DNA from 2 places in the Curtobacterium sp. SGAir0471 genome. Region 1 is predicted to be linked to the other one. Evidence: predicted binding sites of a transcription regulator. Region 1 holds the regulator's gene; the other holds the start of a gene.
What was found. Region 1 encodes HspR, which represses chaperone genes until heat shock. Its sites were predicted from a motif close to AAGTTGAGTCNNNNNGACTCAACTT; they were not measured.

Region 1 (3,397 bases):
GTGTTCTCCTGTCGGTCAGGGCCCCGTGCGGGACCCTGACCAACCTACGGAGTCGGAATACCGCGTGTTACGTATCAGCCGCCGAGGAGTTCGAGGGTGGCCGACGTCGAGTTCGCACCACGCGACGTCGCCGTGGCCTGCAGTACGTGGTCACGCTGCGGCAGCGCCGGTGTCCGGATCGCCCACCGACCGTCCGCACCGGCCGTCGCGGAGCCGAGGTCGCTCCCGCTCACACCCCGTTCGGAGAGCCGCACGACGGCCCCCGGCGCCGCGGTCCCGCTGATCCTGACCGCCGGGAACGCCGGTGGGATGACGAATCCGTTCCCCGGCGAGGTGATGCGGACGGCCTGGCCGTAGTCGACGTCGATGCCGACGGTCTCCGGCCCCTGTCCCGCAGCCGTGTGGGTCGCGGTCAGGCGACGGACCCCGCCACGGTCGGGAGCGTCGATCCGCAACGACCACCGGCCGTCCGCCCCGACGGTCGTCTCGCCGACCGTAGACGTGCCGTCGACGAGCACCACGCGTGCGCCGGGGACGCCCGCACCGGCGACCAGCGCGCGCTGCGTGACGTCGTCGTCGAACGACACCGTGCCCGTGAACACGGGTCGGGTCTCCTCGATCCGGACGGTCACCCGTCGTTCGTCCCGGAACGAGCCGTCGACGTACTGCTGGTAGGTGCGGACGTTGTCGCCGACCGCGAGGTCCCGCAGCTCGTGGCTCCACCGGCCGGACGAGTCGACCCGTGCGACCTCTGCCCCGTCGACGCGGATCGACGCTCCCGGGGTCGCGGTCCCCTCGACGCGGGCCGTCCGGGCAGCGTCGTCCCGCGCGGTGACCTCGGCGGAGAGCGCCCGCGGCGTCACCGGACGCGTGATCGACCCGAGCGAGACCCCGGGGGACGTCTCGGTGTAGCAGCGGGAGCCGTCGCAGGCAGCGCTGAAGACGAGCCCGTCGGTGCGCGTCTCCCCCTCGGCCCAACCCGTCGGCCACGGGACGAGCGCGCCGTTCCGGGTGTCGACGGTGGTGCTGAACCCGGCGCTGAGGACGCGGATGGAGCTCTTGCACTCGGGCGCCAGGTCGCAGTGCGGTGTCGCCCGGACGGTGAAGCCCTCGGCGCCGACCGACACGGAGACGTCGGTGGGCGGGCTGGTGCGGATCGAGATCGCCTTCGTCGAGGCCTCGGTCGACGGCGCGGTCGACGCCCCGGTCGACGGGCTGCTGTCAGTCGCCGCGAACGCCGGACCGCTGACGCCGCTCGAGGCGAGGACGGCGGTGAGTGCGGTGCCGACGGCGATCGTGACGACGGATGGACGGGAACGCACGGAGTACCTCCTGAGATCGTGACTGGTGACCCGATCGGGTCGTTCGTCACGCTACGAAGGGCTCCGTCAGCCGTCAGTCGTCCTTCTGGCTGGTCGGTACAGCACAACGGCGGTGTTGCGCTGCGGCCGCACCCCGGCTCGCAGCGGCACCGCGGCACCCGTGGTCGTCGCCGCGAACACCCGCGCGCCCGGTCGACTGATCAACTGGTCAGCCAGCGCACGCTCGAGCTCCCGCACGCGGTCGCGGAGCGCCCGGTTCTCGTTCTCGAGCTCCAGCACGCGACGGATGCCCTCGAGCGAGACCCCCTCGCTGCCGAGCCGCGCGATCTCGCGCAGCTGCGCGACGTCACGCATCGAGTAGCGGCGGGAACCGCCGCGGGTCCGCCCGGGCACGACCAGGCCGAGCCGGTCGTACTGCCGCAGCGTCTGCGGGTGCATCTCCGCGAGTTCGGCCGCCACCGCGATCGCGAAGACGGGCGACTCCTCGTCCATGTCGGTCACGTCACGTCCCTTCCGTCGTCGGGTGGTCCTGGAAACAGTCTGGAGGCCCGGTGCGGCTTCCTGACGGAGCCGCACCGGGCCTCCAGACCGGTTCTCGTGCTGTTGCTGGTACCGCCTACCCGCGCGCCTTGGCGAGCAGGTCCTCGCGCGGGTCCTCGTCCGGCAGGGCGGCGCGGAGCGCCTCGACGGCCTCGCGCTGCTTGTCCGACAGGTGCGACGGCACCGCGACCTGGACGGTCGCGAGCAGGTCGCCCGTGCCGTTCTTCGTCGTGACGCCGCGGCCCTTGACGCGCAGGACGCGACCGGACGGGGTGCCCGGTGCGACCTTGAGCTTGACGGGCTCGCCGCCGAGGGTGGGGACCTGTATCGTCGCGCCGAGCGCTGCCTCGGCGAACGTCACGGGGACGTCCACGCGGAGGTGCTGCCCGTCGCGCTCGAACACCGGGTGCTTGCGGACGCTGACGGTGACCACCAGGTCACCGGCCTCGCCGCCGTCCGGGCTCGGCTCGCCCCGGCCGCGCAGGCGGATCTTCTGCCCGTCGGCGACACCCGCGGGGATGCGGACGTTCACCGGACGGCCGTTCCCCTGCGACAGCTTGACCGTGTCACCGGCGATCGCGGTGGTGAAGTCGAGGGTCGTCGACGCCGTGACGTCGCGTCCCTTCGTCGGCCCACCGAACCCGCGGAAGCCGCCGGACGACTGGCCGAAGCCCTGGCCGCCACCGAACATCCCGCCGAGGATGTCCTCGAAGCCGCCGGCACCGCCGCCGCGTCCGCCCTGGCCGAAGCGGACGCGCTGTCCGCCCTGCTGGCCGAACATCCCACCGAAGACGTCCTCGAACCCGCCGCCCTGGCCCGGGCCGCCCGCGGTGAAACGGGCGCCCGACCCCATGGCGCGGACCTGGTCGTACTCGGCGCGCTGCTCCTTGTCGGAGAGCACCGAGTACGCCTCGCTGATCTCCTTGAAGCGGGCCTCGGCGGCGGCGTCACCCGGGTTGGAGTCCGGGTGGAACTGCCGCGCGAGCTTCCGGTAGGTCTTCTTCAGCTCAGCGTCGCTCGCCGTCTTGTCGACGCCGAGGACCTTGTAGAAGTCCTTGTCGAACCAGTCCTGACTGGCCATGAATCCCTACCTCCTTCCCGTGCCTCAGGCGGGGACCGCGACGGCGACCTTGGCCGCACGGATGACGCGCTCGCCGAGCTTGTAGCCCGGCTCGACGACGTCCGCCACGGTCTGGCCGGTCGCGCCCGGCGTCGGGAGCTGCACGATCGCCTCGTGCACGTTCGGGTCGAAGGGCTCGCCCTTCTCACCGATCTGCTCCAGCTTGAACTTGCCGAAGCCACCTCGGATCTTCTGCGCGATGACCTGCATGGGGCCCTCGGCGAGGTCGCCGTGGGCCTCGGCGCGGCTGAGGTCGTCGAGCGCGGGCAGCAGGGCCCGCACGACCTCGGCGATGACGGCGTCGCGGTTCGCCTCGCGGTCGCGCTCGACGCGCTTCCGGAAGTTCACCAGCTCGGCCTGCGCACGGAGCATGTCGGCGCGCATGTCGGCGACGAGGTCGCGGTCGGCCTGGCTC
Region 2 (3,397 bases), 400 kb from region 1:
CTGGCAGGGCTCCTACATCACCGCGTCGGGCAACCTGCTCGCGGACTTCACCGCGAACGCCAACGCCGAGATGCAGGGGCGCGTGCAGGTCGCACGGCTCTACCACATGACCGACGACCACGGCGTGCGGGACCTGCTGTCGTTCCTGCTCGCGCGCGACACCATGCACCAGAACATGTGGGCGACGGCGGCCGCCGAACTGCGTGAGAAGGGGATCGAGGACTTCCCGGTGCCGAACAACTTCCCGCAGTCGAAGGAGCACACCGAGTTCAGCTACCAGTACCTGAACTTCTCGGACGGGGCGCAGGCGGGCGACGGCCCCTGGGCGAGCGGTCCGTCGTTCGACGGCAAGGGCGAGTACTCGTACCACGACGGCCCGACGTCGGCGGTGCCGATGCCGCCGCCCACGCACCCCGACGTGCGGTTCTACGGCACGACCGAACTGCCGAACGTGGTCGAGAAGACCGCGGGCGCGGTGCAGGACACCCTGAACAAGGAGTGACGGTCGCGCCGATCGTGTGTCGGTGACGGGACGCGACGGCAGACGGGAGGCGACCGCAGACGGAACGCGCCCACGGACGGGAGGCCCGGTGCCGGCTGGCACCGGGCCTCCCGTCCGTCTGATGGTCAGGTCGTCACGTGTCCGCGCCGACCGTCGCGAGTGCTGCCGTGTCGTCGTCGCGCGGCGCGCGCGTCGGCTCGAAGATGTCGGAGTACAGGCGCACCGCGCTCCAGAGCGCGATGCACGCGACCGTCCCGGCCACGGCGGCGACCCAGGGGACGACCGGCACGTCGGTCCACGCCCGCGGGGCGACGACCCAGGTGAGGAAGCTGCCCACGGTGCTGCCACCGGCGCCGAGCAGGGCGGCGGTGCGGCGGTCGAGGCTCGTGGCGACGAGGGCCGCGGTCACGACCACCACGGCGAGGAGTGCGTTGAGGACTGTCGTCACCGGCGCCCCGGACTACTCGGCGGAACCGCTGCCGACCGCCAGCTGCTGCGCACCGCCGCCGGTGGTGACGTCGATCTTGCGCGGCTTCGCGGACTCCTTCACCGGGATCGTCACGCTCAGCACACCGTTGTCGTACGCGGCGCTGATGCGGGCGGTGTCGAGGTGGTCGCCGAGGGTCAGCTGCCGGACGAACGTGCCGGGCTGCCGCTCGCGGGTGAGCCACTGCGAACCCTCCGGAGCACCGAGGGTGCGCTCGGCGCGGATCGTCAGCACGGAACCGTCGACGTCCACGTCGACCGAGCCCGGGTCGATGCCCGGCAGGTCGACGTCGAGGACGTAGTGGTCGCCGGTGCGGTACAGGTCCATCGGCATGGAGCGCGGAGCACCCGCGCCGGCCCCGAGCAGGGAGCCGGCGAGTCGGTCGAGCTCGCGGAACGGGTCGAACTGCATCGTCATCGAGATCAACTCCTTCGTGGTCTTCGTTGAGTCCCCTCGACTCAACTGCAACACGTTTTAGCACTCTCCCCTCAGGAGTGCCAAAAAAGCGCTCGGAGCTCGCTGGGAGCCCGGGGTCGACGGTGGTCAGCGCGCGTCGCGGCGCGTGACCTCACGGTGCAGGTGCTCGAGCGCCGGGAGTGCGGCAGCGAGTGCGGCGCGGTCCTCGGGGGAGAGTCGGTCGAGCGCCGCGACGAGCACGGAGGTCGACGCCTCGTCGTACGCCGTGAGCCGTTCCTCGGCCAGCGCTGTCAGGCGGAGCTCGGTCCGACGCCCGTCCCCGGCCGCCAGGCGTCGTTCGAGCAGACCCGCGGTCTCCATCGCCGACACGAGGTTGCTCACCGTCGAGCGGGCGAGTCCGAGGCGGCTGGCGAGGGTGGAGGGGGTGGTCGTCCCCACCGCCAGTGCACGCATCACCTCGACCTGGGCGTCCGGGATGTCCGGCAGGTCGGCGACCTCGCGCGACGTCCGGAGCAGGGCGCGGCGGAACGGTCCGACGCGGTCGCTCAGCCTGCGCGCGACCTGTGTCGTGCCCTCCGACCCGTCCGTACCCTGCACACACGGCAACCTAGCAGCGAGAAGTGTTTGCAACAAAACAAGTTCGGGAGCAAACTCGAACACATGAGCACGCAAACCACCGTCGAACACCCCGAACCGCCCCAGGACCTCACCGGCATCGTCGGCCACCGGTTCGTCTACACGTACGCCAACGGCTGGCAGTACGAGATGTACGTCAAGAACGCGACGACCATCGACTACCGCATCCACACCGGCCACGTCGGCGGCCGCTGGGTGAAGGACCAGACGGTCGACCTCGTCGCCCTGGCGGCCGGCGTCTACAAGGTGTCGTGGAACGAGCCGACGGGCACCAGCGTCGTCGTCAACGTCATCCCGGAGCAGCGCGTCCTGCACGGCACGATCTTCTTCCCGCGGTGGATCGAGCTCGACGGGTCGAAGACCGTCCTCTTCCAGAACGACCACCTGGACGAGATGCAGCGCTTCCGCGACGAGGGCCCGACCTACCCGATCTACGTCGTGCCCGAGTTCGCGCACATCACCCTGTTCGAGCACGTCGGCGAGGACGACGAGTCCGTGATCGACACCGCTCCCGGCGACCTGCCGGCCGGCTGGGCGGACCTGACGAACTGATGGCCACCGTGCCGCTGCGGGGTGTCGATCCCCGCACCACGCCGACCACGCTCGACCACGAGGGCCGCACGGTCCGCGGCTGGCAGTGGGAGCCGCAGGACGGCGCCGCCGACGACGCTCCCGTCGTGCTGCTCGTGCACGGCTTCAGCAGCACGGCACTCGGCGGACAGCAGCTGTTCGTGCAGACCGCGCGGCACCTGGTCGCACGAGGAGCAGTGGTCCGGAGCCACGACCGACTGGGCCAGGGCGTCAGCGACGGCGAGTTCGCGGACATCACGATCCGCGACGAGGTCGACCAGGTCGTCGCGATGATCCGCGCTGCCGACCGTGGGCAGGGCGTGCACGTCGTCGCGCACAGCCTCGGCGCGGTGGAGTCGGCGCTCGCCGCGGCGCGGGAGCCCTCGCACGTCCGGACGCTCACACTGTGGTCGCCCGCCGGGGTCGTCGTGGACGACATCACGAAGCACGACGAGATCCAGGGGCAGCCGCTCGCGCCGGTCCGGGAGCGCGGGTGGTTCGACTTCGGCGGGATGCCCCTCGGTGGCGCGTTCATCGCCGACGTGCAGGACGACCTCGACGTCTACGGGCCGGTATCCGGGTACACGGGTCCCGCCGACGTGGTGCACGGCACCGAGGACGCGATCGTGCCGGTGTCCTACGGCCGCCGCTACGCCGAACTCCTGCCCGGAGCGCGGTTGACGGTCGTCGACGGCGCGGACCACGGCTGGTCGTCGGTGCCGTTCCGCGAGCGACTCCTGTCGCTGCTCGACGAGCGCCTCGGCCTGGCCTGACGGACCGCGGCA

Region 2: a site for HspR is predicted at 1,430-1,454, ahead of C1N91_RS00140 (Hsp20/alpha crystallin family protein). Genes of this name have one in related genera too.

What each region holds. Positions count from the first base shown of each region.
Region 1 is NZ_CP027869.1:425,240-428,636, reverse strand. Features, by position in the region: gene C1N91_RS02110 (hypothetical protein) at 75-1,322, opposite strand; gene C1N91_RS02105 (heat shock protein transcriptional repressor HspR) at 1,389-1,814, opposite strand; gene C1N91_RS02100 (DnaJ C-terminal domain-containing protein) at 1,939-2,943, opposite strand; gene C1N91_RS16930 (nucleotide exchange factor GrpE) at 2,968-3,397, opposite strand, start outside.
Region 2 is NZ_CP027869.1:28,905-32,301, forward strand. Features, by position in the region: gene C1N91_RS00135 (manganese catalase family protein) at 1-502, shown strand, start outside; gene C1N91_RS16500 (hypothetical protein) at 636-950, opposite strand; gene C1N91_RS00140 (Hsp20/alpha crystallin family protein) at 963-1,406, opposite strand; gene C1N91_RS00145 (MarR family winged helix-turn-helix transcriptional regulator) at 1,533-2,003, opposite strand; gene C1N91_RS00150 (phenolic acid decarboxylase) at 2,067-2,594, shown strand; gene C1N91_RS00155 (alpha/beta hydrolase) at 2,594-3,385, shown strand.